DNA from 2 places in the Priestia sp. YIM B13491 genome. Region 1 is predicted to be linked to the other one. Evidence: a T-box and tRNA genes for the amino acid it is inferred to sense, from the RefSeq annotation. Region 1 holds a T-box; the other holds one or more tRNA genes.
What was found. The T-box of region 1 lies ahead of trpS (tryptophan--tRNA ligase). A T-box ahead of a tRNA ligase gene usually reads a tRNA of that ligase, here a tRNA-Trp.

Region 1 (12,431 bases):
TGCTACATTTGCTACTACACCAAGATCATGGGTAATAAAGATAATAGATGTATCCGTTTTTTTCTGAATGTCTTTCATCAACTCTAAAATTTGAGCTTGAATTGTTACATCAAGCGCCGTTGTTGGTTCATCAGCGATCAAGAGTTTCGGATTAGAAGCAAGAGCCATTGCAATAACAACACGCTGTCTCATCCCGCCGCTGAATTCATGCGGATATTGATTCACACGCTGTTCTGGAAAAGGAATTCCTACAAGCGTTAATAACTCGACTGCCCGTTTTTTTGCTTCTGCTTTAGATACTTTGGAATGCTTGATTACGACTTCACCAATTTGAGCCCCAACTTTCATCGTTGGATTCAAGGAAGTCATCGGATCTTGGAAGATCATACCGATATCTTTACCGCGAATAGCTTCCATTTCTTTATCCGTTTTCTTAGCTAAATCAATACCGTCAAACAGCATTTCACCGCTTTTGATTCGGCCAGGAGGCATCGGAATAAGGCGCATGATCGTTTGTGAAGTTACGCTTTTACCAGATCCTGACTCACCAACAATTGCTAAAGTTTCACCTTTATTTAAGTGGAAGTTAACGCCGCGAACAGCTTGAACTTCTCCGCCATATGTTTTAAATGATACAGCTAAATTTTTTACTTCTAATAAACGTGACATATGAGTCCACTTCCTTACTTACGTAGTTTTGGATCTAACGCATCTCGTAATCCATCACCAATTACGTTGAACGCTAAGATTGTTAAACAGATAAACAAACCTGGGAAAAATAAGCGCCAAGGATAGTATTCCAAAGCAGGTAAGCCTTCTGAAGCCATTGTTCCCCAGCTTGCAAGCGGTGCCGGAACGCCTAGTCCCAAGTAGCTTAAAAATGCTTCTGTAAAGATTGCTGAAGGAATCGTTAGTGTCATTGTTACTAAAATTGGACCTGTTGCGTTAGGAATAAGATGTTTAAATAAAATACGTTTTGTTGTTGCTCCTAATGTTTGTGAAGCCATTACGTACTCTTGATTTTTCAACTGCAATACTTGTCCACGTACAATACGGGCCATGTTTATCCAGCCGGTAATGGTCATCGCCAAAATCATCGTGCCTAACCCTTGGCCAAGCATAACCATTAAAATAATAACCAGTAAAAGGTAAGGAACACCATATAAGATATCCGCAACACGCATCATTGTTTCATCCGTACGGCCGCCGCGGTATCCAGAGATGCTCCCCCAAACTACGCCGATGAATAAATCAATTAAAGCTGCTGCTAATCCGATAAATAATGAAATACGAGCGCCTTCCCACGTACGAGCAAAAACATCACGCCCTAATTCATCTGTACCGAACCAGTGCTCAGAAGATGGAGCCTGATTAGCATTCAGTAAATCATTGGTTGCATAATCATATTTCACCATCAATGGACCAAATATAGCCATAAAAACAAGGAGAACCATTAGTACTACACCAAACATAGCAAGCTTATTTTTGCGAAAACGAATAAAAACATCTTGCCAGAACGAAAGACTCGGTTTTTCAATCTTTTCTGCCTGAGCGCGGTCAATCCCTGCTGTTTCAAACATTTCTTTAGGAATTTTCGGAAGTTGCTGCATAGTTACTCTCCTTTCTTAGCACCTGTAAGTTTAATTCGAGGATCAATGAAGCCGTATGCAATATCTACAAGCAAGATACAAAAAAGTAGTAAAATACTGTAGAATACCGTTACGCCCATAATCGTTGTATAATCTCGGTTTGAGATACTGAGTACAAAGTGTGAACCTAATCCCGGGATACCAAATATCTTTTCAATAACAAAGCTACCCGTTAAAATCCCTGCTACTAAAGGTCCCATATAGGATACAACTGGAAGCATCGCATTTCTCATGGCGTGTTTAACTGTAATAACGCCTCTGCTTAAACCTTTTGCTTTCGCTGTACGAATATAATCATTGCTTAATACTTCAAGCATACTCGAACGAGTTAATCGTGCGATAAACGCCATAGGGGTTGAAGCAAGTGCAAGAGCTGGTAACACCGTGTGTGCCCAAGATTCCCAGCGTGCAACCGGAAAAATTTGTAGTTTCATAGCCAAAACGTATTGTAATACCGCTGCCATGATAAAACTCGGAACTGAGATTCCTAGAACTGCAATAACCATCGCCGTGTAATCTTGCCACTTATTATGTTTTAAAGCAGCAATAACACCAAGTACTACACCAATAGCAATCGCTATTAAAATAGCTTCCATCCCTAGCATGAATGAAACAGGGAATCCGCCGTTAATCAAATCATTTACCGTTTGGCCTTTATATTTGAAAGATGGACCAAAATCCCACTTTAAAATTGATGTTAAATAATCAAAGTACTGATGGTACCAAGGCTGGTCTAGACCGTAATACTGATTTAGATTTTTTTGAATTTCAGGGGGAAGCTGCTTTTCTGATGTGAATGGACCTCCTGGAACAGCACGCATTAAGAAAAAGGTCGCTGTTACGATCAGCCATAATGATAGAAACATATAAATAAGTCGTTTTCCTATATATTTGAACACCCTGACACACCTCCATATTTTTACAAAATTCGCGCACAAGAAAGAAAAGTATATGGAGCACCAGGCCCCATATACCCTTTGTCATAATTGATGTTACTTACTCAAAATGAGCCCATTTAATCTGAATGTCTCCAAGTCCAGACATCACAACATCTTTCAGCTGCTTATCTTGTACCCAAGCGTTTGTATAGAAGTAGATTGGTGCCACTGGCATTTCATCCATGAAGATACCTTCTGCTTTTTTCAACATTTCCAGACGTTTTTTAGGATCTGTTTCTTTTTGAGAGTCAATTAATAACTTTTTATATTCTGGGTTTTCCCAGTTTGTATCATTGTTTCCGCCTTTTTTATCACGGAACAATTCTAAGAAGTTGATTGGATCGTTAAAATCTCCTAACCAGCCCATACGTCCAACTTGATAATCTCCTTGGTGTAATTTTTCAATGTAAACAGCCCACTCAGAGTTGTCTAACTGTACTTTAATACCAAGGTTTTTCTTCCACATATCTTGAACAGCTTGTGCAATTTTTGCATGTTTTTCATCCGTGTTGTATGAAACCTTAATTGCTGGTAGTTCTGAAGCGTCTTTAAGGCCCATTTCTTTCAAGCCTTTTTCTAAATATTCTTTTGCTTTTTTCACATCATTGTCTTTGAAGTAACCTTTTTTGTTGTCTTCAAACATTGTTGGGGGTACAGCCGCCATCGCTGGAACTGAACCGTCTTTTGTAATTTGTTCTGTAATACCTTTACGATCAATTGCATAAGCTAATGCTTTACGAATGTTCACGTTATCTAAAGGTTTTTGTTCTGTATTAAACTTGTACCAGTAAGTACCTGCAATCTCTTGAATGTTTAATGAACCGTCTTTCTTTAATTCAGGAAGTGCATCAGCTGGTAATTGACCAGTAGGCATACCCGCCCAGTCTAATTCACCGTTTTTGAACATTGAAAGTTCAGTGTTGTTATCATTGATCATGTACATTTCAACTTTTTTAAGTTTTACAGCATCTTTATCCCAATAGTTTTCATTAGGAACTAACTCGATTTTGTCATTATGTTTCCAAGTTTTAAGCTTGAAAGGACCGTTTGACGTATAGTTTTCGCCTGCATTTGTGTACCATTTTTCATTTGATTCAGCAATTTTCGTATTCACTGGGAAGTACGTATAGAAAGCTGTTAATTCCAAGAAATATGGCGTTGGATTTTCTAATGTTACTTCAAGCGTTTTATCATCTGTTGCTTTAACCGCAACATCATCTAATGAACCTTTTCCTTCATTAGCAGCTTGTGCATTTTTAACATAGTATAATTGGTATGCATATTGAGATTCGTTTTTAGGATCTAACGCCCATTTCCATGCATATTCGAAATCTTTTGCTGTTACAGGGTCACCATTTGACCATTTTGCATCGTCGCGAATCGTAAACGTATATTTAGTTTGATCATCGCTGACCTTCACATCTTTCGCCATTGCATTTTCAGGTTTTCCATCTTTACCGATACGAGTTAAACCTTCAAATGTTTGTAATAATACGTTTGATGACGTTGAATCATTAGCTAAGCCTGGGTTTAGTGAAAAAGGCTCAGTTTTAATGTTTACGCGAAGCTCTTGCTCTTTTTTCTTGTCGCCGCCATCACTGCTAGCATTTTCACTGCCACCAGATTCTTTGTTAAATCCACATGCAGCTAAAAACAAGCTCATTACAAGCAGCAAACTGAAAAGAATCGACAACCTTTTCTTCATTGCGTGTTACCCCCTATTAAATTTTGTTTGTGTGGCAACCATATTTTTTTGATATGCACTAATTTCTTAATCCTCTTTCAATACAAAATAATCAGTTATTTTTTCACGTAGTAGAGTATTAAAGACCTCACTGCAAAATTATTCTTCTACTCTATGAAACTGTCATCAATTGTTTACATGCTGTAAATCCAATGTATGCGCTTAATATGTAGAAGACTCATTCATTACAAATTCGCTAATTGAAACAAAACATTGTCTATTTTGTGTTTTCTGAAAAATTAAGAAATTGTAATACCTTTGTAAAAAATATGTTTGTTACGCCTATTATAAATATTTTAAAAATTTATTGCAATACTATTATTTAATGGTATTTTTTGTCACGAGGGAAAAAACCTTATCTTATAAGGATTGTGCCTACTTGTCAGACTTCTAAAATCTTTTTTGTAGTATAGGTATTACAAGAGTATTACAAAGTTATTAGAAATACTAAATAAAAGATTTTTACCAAATCCTCCACCAAATTTTCATCAAGAAATGCTTTAATTAAAAGGTTCTTGTCTTTTTTTGCCGCTGAAAAATTCCAGTAAATTGTCTTATAAAACTTTTTAGCGATAAGATGTTTAAATTCCTGCTTTTTCGCGTTATAATAACGAATAACTATATAATTAAAGCTGTGAAAAAGAGTAGTATGCAGAATTTTCATTTTTAGAGAGTTTGTGGCTGGTGAGAACAAACATTGAAACCTGCAGAATGGACTTTGGAGCTTTCAAGTGCAAAGCTTGAACGTTGACCTCAACGTTACATGAATAAAGATAGTTCACAATTATGTGTGCTAATTAGGGTGGCAACGCGGTCCATTCGCCCCTAGCTTATGCTAGGAGTGGATGGGCCTTTTTATGTTGTATCCGTAAATTAGCATCATATATGTGCAGATGAAAGGAAGATTTGATGAAAACAATTTTTTCAGGTATTCAACCAAGCGGTACAATCACTTTAGGTAACTACATTGGAGCGATGAAGCAATTTGTTGAACTTCAACATGACTATAACTGTCATTTTTGTATTGTAGATCAGCATGCAATTACAACGCCTCAAGATCGTTTAGCACTTCGTAAAAACATTCGCAGCCTTGCTGCTCTGTATGTAGCGGTAGGAATTGATCCAGCAAAATCGACTTTATTTATTCAATCGGAAGTGCCTGCCCACACAGAAGCGGGATGGATGTTACAGTGCGTAGCGTATATCGGTGAACTTGAACGCATGACTCAGTTTAAAGATAAATCTGCTGGAAAAGAAGCAGTATCAGCAGGATTACTAACTTACCCTCCATTAATGGCAGCGGATATTCTTTTATACAACACCGATTTGGTTCCAGTTGGTGAAGATCAAAAGCAGCATTTAGAATTAACGCGTGACTTAGCTGAGCGCTTTAACAAAAAATACAATGATATCTTCACTATCCCTGAAGTACGTATTCCAAAAGTGGGCGCACGCGTCATGTCTCTTCAAGATCCTACGAAAAAAATGAGCAAGTCCGATCCAAACCAAAAAGCTTTCATTACGCTCTTGGATGACGCTAAAACAATTGAAAAGAAAATCAAAAGTGCCGTAACGGATTCAGAAGGTATTGTTCGCTACGATAAAGAAAATAAGCCAGGTATTTCAAACTTATTAAGTATTTATTCAATCCTAGCCAATAAATCGATCGAAGACATTGAAGCGATGTACGAAGGCAAAGGTTATGGTGACTTTAAAGCTGACACAGCCAAAGTGGTAGCTGAAGCACTTGCTCCAATTCAAAAAAGATATTATGAATTAGTTGATTCTAGCGAGCTAGATGATATTTTAGATCAAGGTGCCGATAAAGCAAATGCAACGGCTAATAAAATGCTTCGCAAAATGCGAAACGCAATGGGAATTGGCCGTAAACGTTAAAAAAACGACTGCTATGCAGTCGTTTTTTTTAATTAACTTTTGGCTCTTGTTCAATTTCCCAAAGTTTTTCAAAGAAAGGTTGTCCTTTTACTAAGCGCTCGCATAATAATTTATGCTTCGGTGACCACCCTGACTTCGTTTCATCGTATAGCTGATTCCACACGTCTTGAAACGGCATCTCTTGAATGTCTTCGTACTTCGTTGGATTCCACTCCGTGTACCAGTAGCGGATTTGAGCTGTATTTTTTGTTGTATGTAGCTGATCAAGTGCCATAAATAACAGCTGTTTTAGCTGACGTTCTTTACGTGTTAGTCCTCTCATCGTTTCAGGAGACGGTGAAAGAATATGATGCTCTTTTTTATTCAGCTCGTCTTCACTGAACTTATATTCTAGCTCTTCTTGATCCGCAATCATCTCATAGACTAACTGTTCTTGTCTTGGAATTAAGCGGCTTTTTCGAATTGGAATATGATATCCCATCGTATCAATTGCTAAAATATTCGTTCCATCTGTAACGATAAAACAATATTCAACCTGCGTGCGTTCATGATTTTTCCGAATGTATGCTTTCTGATAGACATCTTGTAGTAGTTGTTGAGGTAGCTCGGAAAGATCATTTTCAATGTAATGAAATAAAAGCGGATTTACTTTTAATAACGGTGCTTGATCGAGCAGTTCTACACAATCGTCTTTTCTCCACTCATGGAAATGACACACATTATAACCGTTTTCTTCGCCTTCAAACCAATTAACCCATACATCATGAAGATATAGCATAATTTACCCCTCACTTACTATCTGTTTGTTATCCATCAGTATAGGCAGAGAAAGGAATTTTTATTCCAAATGATGTTATTTTTCTAAAAATTAATTGTAAAATACCTTCGTTGTTGGCTATTGTTCAAATGCACTTATTTCGAAGCACAGATATAACGCCAGTGCTAATGATTGCTAAAGGCTTTATGAGCTATATCGACCCCTATAAGCAGAAAAAAATCCGAGTTTCTTCTATAGTAATAGGTTTGTCAGGAGGTCTGACAAACCTAAAAAAATCTATCACACTTTTGTGATAGATTTTTAACGAAGAGATTTGGGATTCAAAGCATCTTTTAATCCTTCACCAATGAAGTTGATAGCTAGGATCGTAAATGTAATAGCTAAACCTGGCGGAACCCACATCCAAGGCTTATTCTGCAGCACATCTGATTCCCTTGCTTCTGTCAGCATATTCCCCCAGCTTGGCGTATCAGCCGGCACGCCAAAACCGATAAAGCTAATCGCTGACTCAAACACAATAAGGATCGCCATCTGCAAACTGGCTTGAACCACAATCGTTGAAAACACATTTGGCAGCAAATGTTTAAAGATGATTTTAAACGGGCTGCACCCAATGGAAACAGCTGAAAGCACATATTCATTTTCTTTTTCAGCCAAGACTTTGCTTCGAACCAGCCGGGCCGTACTTCCCCAGCTTAGGAAACTAACAACTAGGATGAGCGTCCAAACGCCTGAGATCTTTCCAATTAGGATTGTATTTAACACTACAACGAAAACAATTAGCGGAAAGTTTAATACAAAGTCTGTAAAACGCATTAAGAATTGATCCACCTTGCCCCCGTAATAACCCGCAATCGAACCAATAAAAGTTCCGATTAAAATAACGAGCGTTGTACAAGCAACTCCAATCAGTAACGAAGTTCTTCCTCCATACAATGTACGTGCAAATACGTCTCGCCCATTTGTATCCGTTCCAAACCAATGCTCACTAGAAGGCGCTGCATTCATCGCCATATAGTCGATACGTGTAATATCTGCTTTTGTAAGCAGCGGTGCAAAAATGGCAAGAAGCGTAATCACAATCATAAAAGCTAAACTTATCATGGCCAGTTTATTTTTAACAAACTTCTTTCGCGCAATCGCCCATGGAGAAAGGTTTTTAGGAGCTTTCATATTCACTTCTGGCTGTACATCTTTTTTCGTTACAATTTCCATACTTTCTCCTCCTAATCCAAACGAATACGCGGATCTGCTACGCCGTATAACACATCTGCAAGTAAATTTCCAAGTAGTGTAAGTACTGAAAATAGCATCGTTAGTGACATCATTACAGAATAATCCCGGGTCGACACAGATTCTACAAATAACATTCCAATACCTGGGTATGTAAAAATTGTTTCTGTAATAATAGCTCCTCCAATTACTGTTACAAGGTCAAAACCTAAGAAGGTGATAAGAGGAATCATTGAATTGCGTAAGATATGAACATTATAAATTTTAGATTCTTTTGTCCCTTTTGCTCTGGCTGTGCGCACAAAATCTTTGCGACTGTTTTCAATAATATCATTACGTAAAAACTGCGTATATTGAGCAGTTGACATCAGTCCTAATATTAAAGCTGGGAGAATAACATGATGTATTCTACTTTGTATATATGCCCACGTTCCTTTTTCTAATCCAACTTCTACTGAACCGCTAAATGGAAACCAATCTAGCTGAAAAGAAAAGAAATAAATTCCTACAATTCCAGCAATGAACGATGGAACCGCTAATGCAAAATAGTTATACCCTGCAATTAGATTATCTCCTAAAGTATACGGTTTTTTACCTGCATACATCCCCAGTATAAAAGCAAATACATAAGTAATAAATAATGAAGTCAGCGCTAAAAATATAGTATTAGGCATACGTTCTTTTATAATTTCAAGTGTCGGCAACTTATGTGTTGTTGATTTTCCAAGATCTCCTTGAAGCACCCCTTTAATCCAAGTCCAATACTGTACATAGATAGGATCATTATATCCAAGCTTATCACGCATCTCTTCGATATATTTTGGATCTGTCTTACTTGGGTCAATCATGCCCCCAAAAGGGTCCCCTGGCATCATTTTTGCCAGGGAAAAAACGACAAAGGAGATTAGAATCAACATAGGAATCATTCCTAAAATACGTCTTAATGAGTATTGTAGCATCGTTGATTCTCCTTCTTTTAATTATTCTGTCACTGACCACTTATGTGAATCTAGGATGATTGTATCTGGATCCATCGTTACATTTTTAAGACGTTTATTAACTGCATAGATGTTAACATTTTCCCATAAAGGAAGGGCTGGAAGCTCTTCGTTGAATAACTTCTGCCACTTCACAGAAACATCTTTACGATATTTATCATCAAATGCTTTTTCACTTAACGAATCTTTAATCAGCTGATCAGATTCTTTATTAATCCAACGACCATGGTTCCACTCTGCATTTGATCCCCACGTAATACTTGGGTCTGGGTCATATCCTGTTCCCCATGAGCCAAAAAATGCATCTAACGATTTATCATCGTTTTCTTTCATTTCATTGTATAAGTTAAATTCAATTAATGAACCCGATGCTAATTCAGTTTTCACACCAATATCGTTCCATGCTTGAATAATGGCTTTTGCACGCCCCTCAAAGTTTGCTGGGCCAGCGTAATGTCCAAACGAGATCTTATATGGCTTACCGTCTGGATCTTCAACAAATCCATCGCCATTTACATCTTTATAACCTGCTTCTGCTAATAATTTTTTAGCTTTTTCTGGGTTATATTTATACTGGTTTAAATCTTTTGGATCTGCTGCTAACCAGAAAACAGACGGAATAACCGTATTTGAAACCGTTGCTTTATCATTCATGAACGCTTTAATCATAGCTGGTCGATTTAATGCATACATTAGCGCTTGACGCACTTTTTTATCTTTAAACTTATCATAATCGTCTACACTGATACCTTTGTCCTTATCTCTATGACCAAAACGAAGGCCTATATAAGAATAGATAGATGCTTTTCCTTCGAGAAGTTCAATGTTGTCCAATTTATTGATTTGTCCTAAATCTGCTGGGCGTACACTTAATACATCGATTTCATTTTTCTTTAAAGCTCCGGCCGCAACAGATGGATCAATAACCTTTACGACAACTTTATCCAAGTGAGGCTTCCCTTGCCAATAGTCATCATTACGCTCTAATTCCACGTACTCTCCTGATACTACTTTCTTTACTTTAAAAGGACCTACACCAATTGGCTCCTGACGAACTTTTTTCGATTCTTGAAGATCCTTCACAGCAATACCTTCATAATATTTCTTCGGCATTGGATATGCCCATAACGTGTCTAGGTTATTCACTCGAACATCTTTAAACGTTACTTTAAACGTATGAGGATCAACAACTTCTACTCCAGAAATAGAGTCTGCTTTGCCATCGTGGTATTCTTGAGCACCTTTAATAATTTCTACATTGGCATAACGCGGTCCTGTGTAATCTTTATTTGCTATTGTCTCATAAGTATACTTAAAGTCATCAGCTGTTAGCTCATCGCCATTGTGCCATTTAACACCTTCTTTTAATTTGAAGGTATATGTTAATTTATCATCACTAATTTTCCAAGTAGCTAAGTTGGGCTGAATTTTTATCTCTTTATCGTAATCATAAAGACCTTCATTAATAAATTGCAGAACGTTAGCGTCGTATTCACCTTGATAGAAACTAAAATCGAATACTCCTTCCGGCGCTCCGTCAATCCCATACGTAATCGTCCCGCCATCTTTTGGCTTGTCTGTTTTTGCACTTTCAGTTTTTGTTTCTCCGCCTTCTTTATTACTAGAAGATGAAGAACTGCTTCCACCGCTGCATGCCGCTAGAAAAAGCGACAGCACAAGCAAAATGGAAACAAGTGATAAAAACGATTTCTTTTTCATCATGACGTTCCCCCTATTTAACTAATAATCTGTTCGTATGTAGCTTTTACGAGTTATATAAATGGCAAGCTACTTGATGGCCAGGTCTCACCTCCTTTAAGGCAGGTTTCGTTTGGCTGCACTCCGCCATTGCATGTATACAGCGAGGATGAAACGCACAGCCTTTTGGCGGATCAATTGGACTTGGCACATCTCCCTGTAAAATAATACGCTGTTTTTTCTTTCGCGGATCTGGTTCAGGTATAGCCGATACAAGCGCTTGCGTATAAGGGTGCAATGGCTCTGCGTACAGACTTTTCTTATCAGCAATTTCCACTAAACCACCTAGGTACATAACACCGATACGGTCACTCATATGTTTAACAACACTCAAATCATGGGCAATAAATAAAAAGGTTAGGTCGAATTCTTGTTGAAGTTCTTTTAGAAGGTTTAAAACTTGTGATTGGACAGAAACGTCGAGTGCCGATACCGGTTCATCAGCAATAATAAGTTTTGGACGAAGTGCAAGTGCACGTGCAATTCCAATCCGCTGACGCTGTCCACCGGAAAATTCGTGAGGATATTTATAGTATGCATCTTCCGGTAACCCTACTTTTGTAAGTAGATTCATAACTTCTGATTTTAATTGATTGGTTGATTTTCCTGTAAAATTCCGAATTGGTTCAGAAATCACATCTCCAACCATTTGCATTGGATTGAGGGAAGCATAGGGATCTTGAAAAACCATTTGAAAATCTTGTCTAATTTTACGGAGAGAAGTTCCTTTTGCTTCTGTGATATCTTTACCATCGAAAATAATTTTTCCGCTAGTTGGTTCCAACAGTCTTAAAATCGTTCTTCCTGCCGTGGATTTTCCACAGCCAGATTCTCCTACTAGACCGAGCGTTTCTCCTTTTCGAATAGCAAAAGAAATACCGTCAACTGCTTTTACATCACCAATTTTCTTTCGGAAAAATCCGCCGTGAATAGGATAGTAGGTTTTTAAATGCTGAACTTCTAGCAATACATCTTTCACCGCTTTAGTCATTAGCTTGTCTTCACTCCTTTTGACGGATAGCTATTTTTATACAGCAGACATGCGACATCATGCCCCTGTGAATCCTGGCGAAGAACAGGCGTAACGGAACTGCAGTCTTCCATTGCATGAGGACATCGGTTAACGAAACGACAGCCTGTCCGCGGCATGTTTACAAGAGAAGGCACAATTCCTTTGATCGTATTTAATACTTCTACATCATCTTCCATGCGTGGAATTGAGTGAAGAAGCGCTTTCGTGTACGGATGTTTTGGGGCATAAAATAACGTATCAACATCTGTATGCTCCACAATTTTTCCGCCATACATGACAATCACTTCATCACACATCTCAGCAACTACTCCCAAATCATGTGTAATCATAATAATAGACATATCATTGCTTTCTTGAATTTCTTTTAGCAATTCTAAAATTTGAGCTTGAACCGTAACATCTAG
Region 2 (12,431 bases), on a different contig from region 1:
ACTTGAATATGAAATGATTTCATTGAAGACCTCAGCACGTTGGCAGGCCGGTCTTTAAAGATAACAAAATTATAAATAAATGCACAGCATGCTCCTACTATAACGCCAGCTAACAGCCACGGCAGCTGAGAAAATGTGACGTGTAAAATAGAAGCAAAATAAAACGACATAAAGGCCACCATCGACAGGGAAAAATAGCGAATACCAAATCTCTGTAAATAAAAAGACAAAAACACCAACAGAACAAGAAAAATATTTTCTGCTTGTCCATATCGTGATAAAAACGAGCCAATTCCGAGAGAAACGGCGCTAGAAAGCGCTACTAAGCCTGTTGTCACTTTTTTTGCTTTTGTTGTTTCATCATTCACAACCAATATACCCATCAGGCCGATTACGCCTGCTAAAATAGCAGCGGTAATTTGTGAGCTTCCCGCTGCTTTTAATACGATCAGCATAATAACGACCGCTGTAATGACGCTAATCGTAGCTTTAGAAGCCGTTTTGAGCCTTTTTCGTCCAGGGTCTGCAGCAACTAAGCGGCTGAACCAATATGAAAAAATAAACACCCTCTCCTTTCGTGCTGTAGAGTTCTTTGCAGAAAGAGTAATATTATTACTTATACCCTTTTTTATTCTTTTCTATCGTATGTAAGCACGTTTTTACACTATAACATTGCGAAGGACTAAAGTGCTAAACAAATGCTTAAAAACACATCTGTTTTCTGTCAGATGTGTTTTTAAGCATTAATCAGTACTTACAATGTAAGTGAAGAAATTTCCCACCCGTTTGTTAACGGATTTCTCTTTAAAGTAAAAACCATCGTGGTCTTTTGAGCCCCTTTATCTTCGTAATAAATAAGGCAATCTACGGCGATTTTCTCTTTTGTTTTATACTTTTTTGCATGAAATACGTCCGTTTTATAATAAATAGTGGAGATACTATGCAGTTTTGCCCATAGCTTATGCTCTTGCTTCACGCGCAAAATCGGCTGCATCAAAGCATCATCATCTTGCTTTAATCCTGTTAAAAACATATTTACGACTTCTGCCGGCTCAGCTTTTAATGCATATTCATCAAGCTTTCCTCCTGCTTTTAATACCATTAACTGATGACCTGGATCCACATTTTGAGACTTGTGAGTCGTACTTCCTGCAAAATGAATGCAAAAATGACCGGGGAATCCATTGTCAAGCGCACCGGCTCCGTGAGGCATTCCGTTCATGGAAGCGGCAAGCATTTGACCTTTAAACGGAATGAGAACAGCTCTTCGGTTCCAGCTCCATTTCCCATTATATAAGTGCTTCATTACTTTCGTATCTTGGCGTGTAAGCGGCTGAGCATCTGCATGGTGTGAGCCTGCTCTTCGCTGCACGTAAAAGTAAAAGCCGGTTTCTACATCGATCACTTTAAACTTTTTCCCCTTCGGCAGTAAGCTTTCTACACGTTTCCACTTTAATACTTTTCCTGTGTCACTTACCGGAAAGTACGTAAGGTTTTCTTCTGCTTTCATCTTTTGGGGATGCACAAAAAAACTAATAAGCATAAAGACTAAAATCATTAATTTTGTCATTGTCTACCCTCATTACCTTGTAGTTTCTCTATGTAATATGCGAAAGTACACATACAATTATAAATAGAAATTTTTACACGCTCGCCTCATGGAAAATAATACAAAAAAGAGCTTGTGAATCCTATACATTAAACGGTTCATTTTATTCATACTAACAGGTGAAAGCGAGGTATATGATATGAATTTCACTTGGATGGTTGGACTTTTAATGCTCATTCAACCTCTTTCTACACAAGACCACCTATCTATTACTCATGACGGTAAACCAATTGAACGGATTGAACGGGACAAAGTGGCCGTGCCTCTTCTTCCTGTCCCTATGGTTGATCATGACAGATACAATCTTTTTCTAAAAGAATTGGATAAAAAAACATATAGAGAGCCCATAAATGCCCGCATTGATAAAAGCGGACAAATTGTTCCTGAGCAAGCGGGTGTCAAACTATATCATAAAGATTTTGCGGAGAAATTTTATACTTATTTTTTTAACGGCGGTACGTCAACATTAGAAATCCCGACGCTTCCTGTTCCGCCTCGCGTAGATAAAGAGCTGCTTGCAACGATTCGAATTAAGCAAATCGGTCATTATCATACGGTATTTAACCCTCATAATAAAAATCGTTCTCACAATATTTCTCTTGCAGCTGAATCACTAGACAGCAGCGTTATATTTCCTGGGGAAGTTTTCTCTTTTAATCAAATCGTCGGAAAAAGAACGGCAGCAAAAGGGTATATGCGTGCGCCAATCATTGTAAAAGGAGAGTATTCTGAAGGAGTTGGAGGAGGAATTTGCCAAGTTTCTTCTACTTTATTTAACGCCGTCGATAACGCTGGCGTAACGATTACACAGCGTTACTCACACAGTCGCAGTGTTTCCTACGTACCTCCTGGACGAGACGCTACCGTCAGCTGGTATGGACCTGACTTTCATTTTAAAAATACGTATAGTGATCCTTTGTTGATTCGAGCGCAGGTGCACGGGGGAGTCATAAGCGTGGCCGTTTACTCTACTGATGCGATTGAATATAAGCCTCGCCGCGTGCCTTGGGCTTCTATTGATCAATTGCCGAAAGAGAAAAAAATTGAATCGCATGTTGATACTGAGCCTGCCGATTAATCATCTCTTTCAGCTTTTTATAATGAACATAAAAAAAGCCTAAAGAAATTTCTTTAGGCTATTCAGTGATATAATTAGCAGCCGTAGCCGCCACCATAACCACCGCTATAACAACTACATCCGATAATTACTAATAGAATAAATAATACAACTAATAAAGCGAAACCAGAACCGAATCCACATCCAGCATTAGACATACAAGCACTCCCTTTCAACGTGATTTTCTGTTGCTAAAACAAAGAAGGTTCAAACATGGGGTGTTTCTCATGGATAGCTTATTGTATGTCTGCCTAGACGTTTTGGTTTGCTGTTCTGCTCATTTTTTAAAAATTGGGCTTGTTTTCGTCTTTAAAACTCGAAAAATGCAATTCCGTAAAAGTAAAGCTCATTTCCACTCTTCCTTTAAAATCGCGTAATAATATTCATCCCACCATCCTTTTTCAGTTGGAATACATTTTTTAAAATACCCTTCTCTTCTCATCCCGATCTTCTCCATAACACGATAAGAAGACGTATTCTCAGGCTGACAAGTAGCAATAATCCGATGCAGTTTCATTGTGTTAAAGCCATAGTCCACGATTGCTTTTGCCGCTTCTGAAGCATATCCTTTCTGATGATAGAGAGAATGAAATACCCAACCAATTTCATAAGTATGGTCCCCAAAATAGTTAAAAAAGACGAGATGACCAATTAAAATTTTTTCGTTTTTTAAGACAACTGGAAAATTTTTAACATTTTCTTTCGTATTTTCATTTACAAATTTCTTCGCATCATCCTTACTAAAAACACCTTCTGGTATGTACTTCATGACATTAGCATCAGATGTATATGCGTAGACATCTTGCCAATCTTCATATTTAAATTTGCGTATTAGTAGTCTGTCAGTCTCAATGTTCATGTGGTTCTCCCCTATCTCAAAGCTATCTTTCTATACGCTTGTTTCGATAGTGAAGATATAAAAACCTCTTTGCACCACAAGTTACTATTGCTTTTGCTGACGCTTCTTTAAAACAAGATAAAGTGACTCTGCGAAAAAGAAAAATAAAAGAGAAAAAAGGACAAATAATTCGGCCACTTCCATTACACGAAACGGGCTTAACGCATTGTATAGCGCCTGCAGTATGTTCGTTCCTTGAAAAAGATCAATTCCTACAGAAAGAGCGATCACAGATCCAAATAGCAGTAAGCTAACTCCAATAATTTTCATATGTCTACTCCTCACCTAATCATTACTTACCTCATAGGTTCGTCATTTTTATTTACCATCATGCAAAAGATATTTTGTTAAAAATTACATAATTATACGGTTTTTGGTCAAATTAATAAAAACTATAGTAAGGGTGCTTTCATTTATGCCTTCATTCTTTAAAAACCAAAAGTCTAAAAATAAGCTTCCCCCTCAGGCAGATCAAACAAGCAGCGAACAAGCAGCTTCTTCTCTTAAGAATCTGCTGTCTGAGAACCTTACCCTCATTAAAGAGAAAACTGGAAACAGCTCAGATATTGTGATTCGTCATTTTAAAATAGGCGTCAATAACAGCTTAGCTGCTGCTATCGTCTACATAGAAGGGATTGTAGATAATCAGGCTATCCAAGATTACTTACTGCAGTCTCTTATGAAAGATAATCAAAAAAACGAACTAAATGATAAAAATGCATTAGAGTTAATTTCCGAAGACATCGTAACAATCGGCAACGTATCGTTTGGAGACAACTGGAATGATTTACTGTCTTCTTTGATGTCAGGAGACAGCCTTCTTATTGTCGATGGCATAAACCGCGTACTCAGCGTGAGTACACAAGGCGGTGAAAAGCGTGCCATTTCAGAATCTACTACCCAAATGGTAGTGCGGGGACCAAAAGGTGCCTTTACTGAGTCTATTGGCACAAACTTAGCCATGGTGCGCCGAATTATTAAAACACCCGACTTATGGCTAGAATCGATGAAGATTGGCCGAGTAACTAAAACGGATGTCACTCTTATGTATATTCATGGCATCGCAAACGATAAAGTTGTAAAAGAAATTCGAAAGCGATTAAAAAATATTGATATTGATAGTATTTTGGAATCAGGTTATGTTGAGCAGCTAATTGAAGATCAAACGGTCACTCCTTTTCCAACTATTTATAATACAGAAAGACCTGACGTGGTGGCAGGTAACCTTTTAGAAGGAAGAATTGCTATTTTTGTGGACGGAACTCCTTTTGTCCTTATTGCTCCCGCTTTGTTCATTCAATTTTTCCAATCGGCTGAAGATTACTACGCACGCTTTGATATTGCGACGTCCATTCGTCTTTTGCGGGTGTTTATGTTTATGATTTCACTTATCGCTCCTGCTACGTATGTGGCGGTTACGACATTTCATCAAGAGATGGTACCCACGACGCTTATTGTAGCTCTTGCGGCACAGCGAGAATCCGTTCCATTTCCCGCGTTTGTGGAAGCTTTTTTTATGGAAGTCACCTTTGAAATTTTGCGTGAAGCAGGGATTCGTTTACCAAAAGCTATCGGCTCTGCCGTATCGATCGTCGGAGCTCTTGTTATTGGGCAAGCAGCGGTTCAAGCGGGGATCGTCTCACCAGCTATGGTTATTATCGTATCGATTACAGCTATTGCTAGCTTTGCAACGCCGTCTTTCGATATGGCTATTTCAGCGCGTTTAATTCGTTTTTTATTTATATTAGGAGCGGCTACATTCGGTTTCTATGGTATTATTCTTATTCTTTTAATGGGAGTTGGACATCTGTGCAGCTTACGTTCATTTGGTGTTCCTTATATGACGCCATTAGCACCGTTTATTCCTGCAAGCAATGAAGATACTTTGATACGGTTGCCATGGTGGACGATGAGAAGAAGACCTAAATTAATTAGTGATAACAAAGTTCGTCAAAGCAAACATCAAAAGCCTGAGCCTCCTTCTTCAAGAGGTATGATTAACCAGGAAATGGAAGAAGATGATCAAAATGAAACGTAAAAGTTTATTTTTACTGGTAATGACCATAATGATGGTATTGCTTACTAGCTGCTGGAGTAAAAAAGAGTTAACGGATCTTGCATTTGTATCGGCAATGGGCATTGATAAAACGAAAGATGGGCGGTATGAGCTTACCTTTCAAATTATTAACCCGGGAAATGTAGCTGGCTTACAAGGGGGCGGCGGTACCCAAAGTCCGCCTGTTACGATCTATTCTGCTTCTGGCGATAATTTAGTTGAAGCAAGCAGACGCGCTTCAGCTAGAATTTCCCGAAGACTTTATTATGCCCATACCAACTTAGTCGTGATCGGAGAAAAATTAGCGCGTGAAGAAGGAATTAACATTCTCATTGATTCTATTGATCGCGATCCTGAGTTTCGAATTACGACTTCCTTAGTAATCGCCAACCAGTCAAGTGCTGCTGATTTGGTAAAAGCACTAACGCCTGTCGATAAAATTCCAGCAAACAAAATTATGAAAACGCTGGAGTTCACTCAAAGAAAATGGGGAGAAAATCTAAAGGTTTCCTTTCAAGAAGTGATGAGATCTCTCGAATCTCCTGGAGGAGAAGCACTAGTCTCGGGTTTTCGTTTAGTTGGAAATCCTCAACAAGCAGAAAAATTAGATAACCTCCAGCAAAGCGCACCAGAAGCTACCCTTCGTGCTTCTGGCATTGCTGTTTTTAAAAATGGAAAGTTAATCGACTGGCTGTACAATAGTCCAGCCAGAGGCAGCGTTTGGATTCTTGATAAAATACAAGGAACCGACATTAATGTAGACTGGAAAGGAAAAAAAGAAGCGCTTGCCTATCAAACAGTTCGTCAAAAAACGGATGTATCTGTAAAAATGGTAAAAGGAAAACCTTATGCGTCCGTTCACACTCGCGTAGAAGGCGATCTTGGAGAAGTGGAGGTCCCTGTTGATACACGTCAACCTGCTGTAATCAAAAAAATGGAAAAAGCTGCAGGTAAAGAAATAAAAAAAGAATTACAAACAGCTATTAAACAAGCTCAGACAGACAAAGTTGACATCTTTGGATTTGGAGAAGCACTAGCACGCACGCGGCCTAATCAGTGGGAAAAACTCAAATCAGAATGGGATGACGTTTATTTTCCAAAATTAGATGTAGACGTTAAAGTAGAAGCTTACATTCGCCGAACAGGTCTGCGCAATAAATCGTTTCTCTCTAGCGTAAAAGAAAAACAACAATGAGGTAAGGAGGTTCTGGCTATATGGAAAAAGCAAAAATTAGCGCCACTCAGTTATTTATTCTCATGGTTTTATTCGAGCTGGGAAGTGCTTTATTAGTTCCTCTTGCAATGAGAGCAAAGCAAGATGCATGGCTAGCTATTTTAATTGGAATGCTGTGCAGTTTTTTCTTCTTTTTAGTTTATCACAAGCTCTATTCCTACTATCCGGACCTCCTGCCCACAGAATATATGCAGAAAATTTTAGGTAAGGCACTGGGAACGCTTCTTGCATTCGTATATATCGTTTATTTTTTATACGATGCATCACGAGTTCTAAGAGATTTCGGAGAGATGCTTCTTACTTTTGCTTATCCCGATACGCCTTTATTTATTGCCAATGCCTTATTAATGCTGGTCATTATCTATATTACCCGAAAAGGAATTGAAGCGATAGCCCGGTCAGGAGAGCTTCTGTTTATTTTTATGTACTTTCTGGCTGTGGCAGGCTTCATCTTAATTATTAGCTCAGGACTAATTGATTTTAAGAACTTACAGCCGGTATTAAAAGAAGGAGTACTGCCCGTTGCAAAAGTTGCTTTAACCGAAACGCTGTATTTTCCTTTCACGGAAGCTATTGTATTTACCATGCTTCTTCCTTATTTGAGCAATCCCAAAAAAGCGAGTGTCACCATGATATGCGCAACGGGATTAAGCGGAATTAACCTAATTATTACGATGATCATTAACATTAGCGTGCTTGGAGTTGATTTGACGACAAGATCACAGTTCCCTCTTCTGAGTACTGTCCAAACGATCCAAGTAGCTGATTTTTTAGAGCGTCTAGATGTATTTTTTATGTTCGCTATGGTTATTGGGATTTATTTTAAAGTTAGCATCTTGTTTTATGCTTCTATAATAAGTACAGCTACTTTATTTAAAATTAAATCGCCTTCCCGTCTAGCGTATCCTTTAGGCATCATTGTGTTATTTCTGTCGGTTACAATCGCTAGTAATTTTCAAGAACACCTTTATGAAGGGCTGCACGTAGCGAGATTTCTTTTACATATGCCGCTATTTTCTATCATACCTATACTGCTTTTGATTATCGCCTTTTTGAAAAATAGGAAGAAGCAGCACAGATAGTATATATCTCTAATAAATAGAAAAATGGCGTTAAAATTATCGAGGTGATGTTCGTGTATATATGGTTTTATGATCATTTTGTTAATACAATCTTATTTCCGCTTACTTGTATCATGCTAGTGTGCCTATCACTAGGGCTGTATGCATACGTTAAGCTAAAAAAAATGAAAAGTGAAGAATAGATAGCTACTCCCTCATTTAAAACAAGAAAGATACAACAAGATAGAAAGCAACTGTTATTCCCGCTGCAATTAAAGCTGGCTTTAATTTATATTTGGCATATTCAATAACAGATAAATCTAATATTTTGGCGATGGTATTCGTATCGTCGCTTAAAGGTGAAGAAAATGCTCCAAAGGAACCGCTCGCAAACACCGCACCGATAATTAATGGCAAAGAAAGATCTGCAGAACTTGCAAGCGATACGCCAAGCGGCATTAAAATCCCCCATGTCCCCCAAGCAGACCCGATAAAGTAAGAAATAGCAGCTCCAAACACAAACATAAAAGGAGTGACAAACATTTGAGGAATCCACTTAGAATGTGCCGTCACAAAATTTGAAAAACCTAAGTCTTCTGTAACAGCGGATAATCCCCATACTACCGATAACAGCAGAATAACGGACATTAAGTCATTGCCTCCTGTGATAAAACCATTAAGCAAATTCTGTAATGTAAAGCGCTGAAACAAGAAAAAAATGAGGGTAATTAACGTAGTGATAATTAAAGCTACTACCATCGCTTCTAGCACGTCTGCTTTAATAAATGCTTCAAAAAAGCTGTGGCTCTTATGATGCCCGCTCCACCATGTTAAAAGTAAAGTAAGTGAAATCACAACAAGTAAAGGTACTAACAGATTCCAAGGCTTAGAAGGCAAATCCTTCGACACGCAAGGATGACAATCATGCCAATCTTTTTCGTCTTCTTCCTCTAGCTTCATAGGAGCCGTAGATGTTGAATGATGAAAAAAACTGAAATAAATCCCTACTAGAATAATCACAATCGAAAAGAAGTTATAAGGAATGCTTTGAATGAACAAAGAATAAGCGTCTTGTTTTATGCCTTGATGATCAATTGCCATTTGAATGATTGAGACCATATACCCTACAAATGCCGTTGCCACAGGAATTAAGACGATAACAGGAGTAGCAGTTGTTTCAATAACAAACCCTAGCTCTGCTGTCGTCATTTTCACTTTTTTCAGCAGCGCTCTCATGATGGGCGCGATCGTCACAAAACGAAATGTGGGAGCACTGAATGTTCCAATGGTTGAAACATAGGTTAAAATAAGGGCTTTTTTTCTTGTATCAATTCTTTCTGCAGCTGTTTCCACAAACCCCTTAACTCCTCCAGCCATCTTAATCATTCCGATAAGCCCTGAAAACGCGTATAAAAAGACGACGATTTCTATATTAATTTTATTTCTAAGAGCTTGTACAACATAGTGAAGTAGCTTTTCAACACCTCCGATAATCGAATGATCAATTAAATAAGCGCCTACTAATAAGCCTAAAAACAACCCTGGCAGCACTTGTTTCGTGAAAATAGCTATGGGAATAACAATTAAAAACGGTATAATCGAAAACCAACTAGATTCCATAGGACTCTCCCCTATCTTAAAAACCATATTAGATGTCTTCACGTATCGTTCATTAGCTTTTAATGTAACCCCAATATTGTGTGTATATTCACGAAAGCAACACGTATAAGCAGTACTGCTTTAATAAAATATTTCTGATTACAAACAGCATAATAAAACTCTTTATTTCTACAACAAAAAAAGCAGCTTGCACATGCAAACTGCTTTTGAAAAGAAGCGGAAGACGAGGTTCGAACTCGCGACCCCCACCTTGGCAAGGTGGTGTTCTACCACTGAACTACTTCCGCGCATATATGAAAGTAAAGATGCGGGTGAAGGGACTTGAACCCCCACGTCATAAGACACTAGATCCTAAGTCTAGCGCGTCTGCCAATTCCGCCACACCCGCGTGTGAATTAAAAGCTAACTCCAAAGTGGCAGGGGCAGTAGGAATCGAACCCACACTGACGGTTTTGGAGACCGTAGTTCTACCTTTAAACTATGCCCCTAGAAATGATTTCTTCAAAAGAACCTCGTTTATTAACGACGCTATATCATAATAAAACATATATGGAATTTCGTCAATAGATCTTTTGATGAATCATAACTAGTACTAGCGGTTTTCAAAAAACTGTGAGGCATATCACAGCTTTTTACACATTACCTTCACCAGCTGCAGTCCTCTTTAATCTCCGCTATTTGTTTTTAGAGACTCTGCTGTAACAAAGTACTATACAAAATATCTCCAAAATCGTGTAAAGACCGAAAGAATATGTAGGAGTGCAGATTTTACAGGAGGCACGTTTTTTTGAGAATCCGTATTAACATCCACAGGTTCTCCCTCATCTCCCACAAGCATACTGTGAGAAATTTTAGCTTCAATAGCTCCTGTTAACTGAGCTGCAAATTCTTCACTATCTATCATAACCATGGATTCAGTATTTAAAAATGCAGAGCGCGAATCTAGGTTAAAAGAACCAACTGCACTTAAACGCTGATCGTAAACAACAGATTTCCCGTGAATTGAATAAGGCTTTTGATATTCATAAAGCTTCGAACCAGCTTTTATGACGCGATTCTTTACTCCCAAGTATGCAGAAAAAGCCATAGCATTTGGAGTGGATGTAATAGAATTAGTTAAAATAATTCTTTGCACTTTTGGTTTTACTCGCTTATCTATATACTGTTCCATCTCTTTTGTTGGTACGATATAAGGGCTTTGAACAACAATGGATTTTTCAGCTTGTTGGGAAAGCTTAATAAACGTTTTCCATATAAAAGGGCTTTTATTTATTCGTTGAATAGGATTTGTAATAAAAGAAATCTTTCTTGTAGGGATCGTTGCTTCTCTCCATACAATATAAGGATGGACAAAAGGTTCGTTTGCTTTTTTGGCCTCTTCGTATTGATCTATCAACAATTTCTTTCCTGAAAGACCGCGAAATTGTTTAGTTTTCTTGAGCTTTGGAAAAGCTTTTCGTGTATACGGATGATTCCATAATTTCTCTACATACTTCTCCATTGAGAGAATGACACTATGACTTTCTTGCTTTGTGTTATAAATCAGCACATCACGGTCATAGACAAAATTTTTATTTGGTTGACTGGCCAAGTATTTATCTCCAATGTTTCGTCCTCCAATAATACCTAATTGGCCATCGACTACTATTATTTTATCGTGAAGACGATTATGCCATGTCCAAGGTTTAAAAATAGTGAAGGGCTCATAGTACTTTAATTCTATATTATTGTGGAAAGCTAGGGCATAAAGAACATTTTTCCTCTTGCCTTTTAGCCCATGAGAGATCCCGTCTAACAGCACGCGAATACGTATACCTCGATCCGCAGCTTCGAATAAAGCGCCCATAAGTAAATCCGAAGAACGACCTTTACCGATGGAAAAGTACGCAATATCAATTGTATGCCTCGCTTCTTGAATCATCTGCATTCGAACAAGCCCTGAAAAATAACCGTTTTCCAAAAGCATAGCTCGGTCTGTAGATTCTTTCTTCCCGTAAAAATTCTCAGTATTCATTACTTTTAAGTCTTTTCCCTTGTGCAAAGGGACATAAAACAGTACCACTGCAGTTACGAATACATATATGAAGTACAATACGACAATCATTATTAGTATGTTTATTAGCATATTTCCTGTCACAATCCCTTTCCATTCTTATCGTTCTGTTTTTATTAGGATTCTTACTTTTTTAACTTCTATACCTTTTAAAATAAGAATGGAATGATGGATTATTTGTTACACCACTGTTGATTTCCGTGCCAGTCTTCGCCTTTCCCTCCAAACAACAGCTAGAAGCAATTATATACACGAAACCTACGTTTACACTACCAATAAAAAAAGCAGAAGTTCATTACCTTCTGCTTTTACAATTTATACTCTCTATTGTGAACCTGCCTAAGTAAAACAGCGGCTCTTTTACTGATTAAGGTCGTTCTCCATATCTTCTATATCTTGCTGAAACTCTGTTAAACGCTGACGCTGTGTTTCAGAAGCATTTTCAAGCGCATTCTCAATTTGCTGAGAGGCTTCATTCACTTCACCTATCGCTTGCTTCGCTTCATGTCCGTACGATGCATCATTTTTAGCTTCATTTGCCTGTTCATATGCATCTACTGCTTCTTTATGCCCCTGCTGTGCTGCTTGAAACGATTGTTGTTTATCTTTATTGTATGGGAATTTTTTCATCATAGTGCTCCTTTCCATTTGTTCACTCTTTAGTGTGGCATTTTTCTACTTATTCATACGACGCTTCAATAGGTTAAAGCTAAGTGAATATTCCTCATAACAAATCCCTCAATCATTTAAGAGCCCTAGAAAATATCTTCTATCTCCTGAAAT

Region 2: it encodes a tRNA-Trp, which carries the amino acid that the T-box ahead of trpS (tryptophan--tRNA ligase) is inferred to sense. The anticodon was not compared.

What each region holds. Positions count from the first base shown of each region.
Region 1 is NZ_JBHZOR010000002.1:872,886-885,316, forward strand. It holds gene ACFX4E_RS10425 (ABC transporter ATP-binding protein) at 1-669, opposite strand, end outside; gene ACFX4E_RS10430 (ABC transporter permease) at 684-1,610, opposite strand; gene ACFX4E_RS10435 (ABC transporter permease) at 1,613-2,548, opposite strand; gene ACFX4E_RS10440 (peptide ABC transporter substrate-binding protein) at 2,646-4,292, opposite strand; T-box leader at 4,957-5,161, shown strand; gene trpS (tryptophan--tRNA ligase) at 5,238-6,227, shown strand; gene ACFX4E_RS10450 (YjbA family protein) at 6,256-7,005, opposite strand; gene opp4C (oligopeptide ABC transporter permease) at 7,306-8,220, opposite strand; gene opp4B (oligopeptide ABC transporter permease) at 8,232-9,197, opposite strand; gene opp4A (oligopeptide ABC transporter substrate-binding protein) at 9,219-10,958, opposite strand; gene ACFX4E_RS10470 (ABC transporter ATP-binding protein) at 11,002-11,985, opposite strand; gene ACFX4E_RS10475 (ABC transporter ATP-binding protein) at 11,985-12,431, opposite strand, start outside.
Region 2 is NZ_JBHZOR010000004.1:379,435-391,865, reverse strand. It holds gene ACFX4E_RS16970 (FUSC family protein) at 1-566, opposite strand, end outside; gene ACFX4E_RS16965 (hypothetical protein) at 755-1,570, opposite strand; gene ACFX4E_RS16960 (VanW family protein) at 1,749-2,687, shown strand; gene ACFX4E_RS16955 (YjcZ family sporulation protein) at 2,762-2,884, opposite strand; gene ACFX4E_RS16950 (GNAT family N-acetyltransferase) at 3,073-3,585, opposite strand; gene ACFX4E_RS16945 (YczF family membrane protein) at 3,670-3,894, opposite strand; gene ACFX4E_RS16940 (spore germination protein) at 4,040-5,662, shown strand; gene ACFX4E_RS16935 (Ger(x)C family spore germination protein) at 5,652-6,875, shown strand; gene ACFX4E_RS16930 (GerAB/ArcD/ProY family transporter) at 6,896-7,996, shown strand; gene ACFX4E_RS16925 (Na+/H+ antiporter NhaC family protein) at 8,195-9,595, opposite strand; tRNA gene ACFX4E_RS16920 (tRNA-Gly) at 9,811-9,882, opposite strand; tRNA gene ACFX4E_RS16915 (tRNA-Leu) at 9,902-9,983, opposite strand; tRNA gene ACFX4E_RS16910 (tRNA-Trp) at 10,010-10,083, opposite strand; gene ACFX4E_RS16905 (phospholipase D-like domain-containing protein) at 10,305-11,699, opposite strand; gene ACFX4E_RS16900 (hypothetical protein) at 12,009-12,278, opposite strand.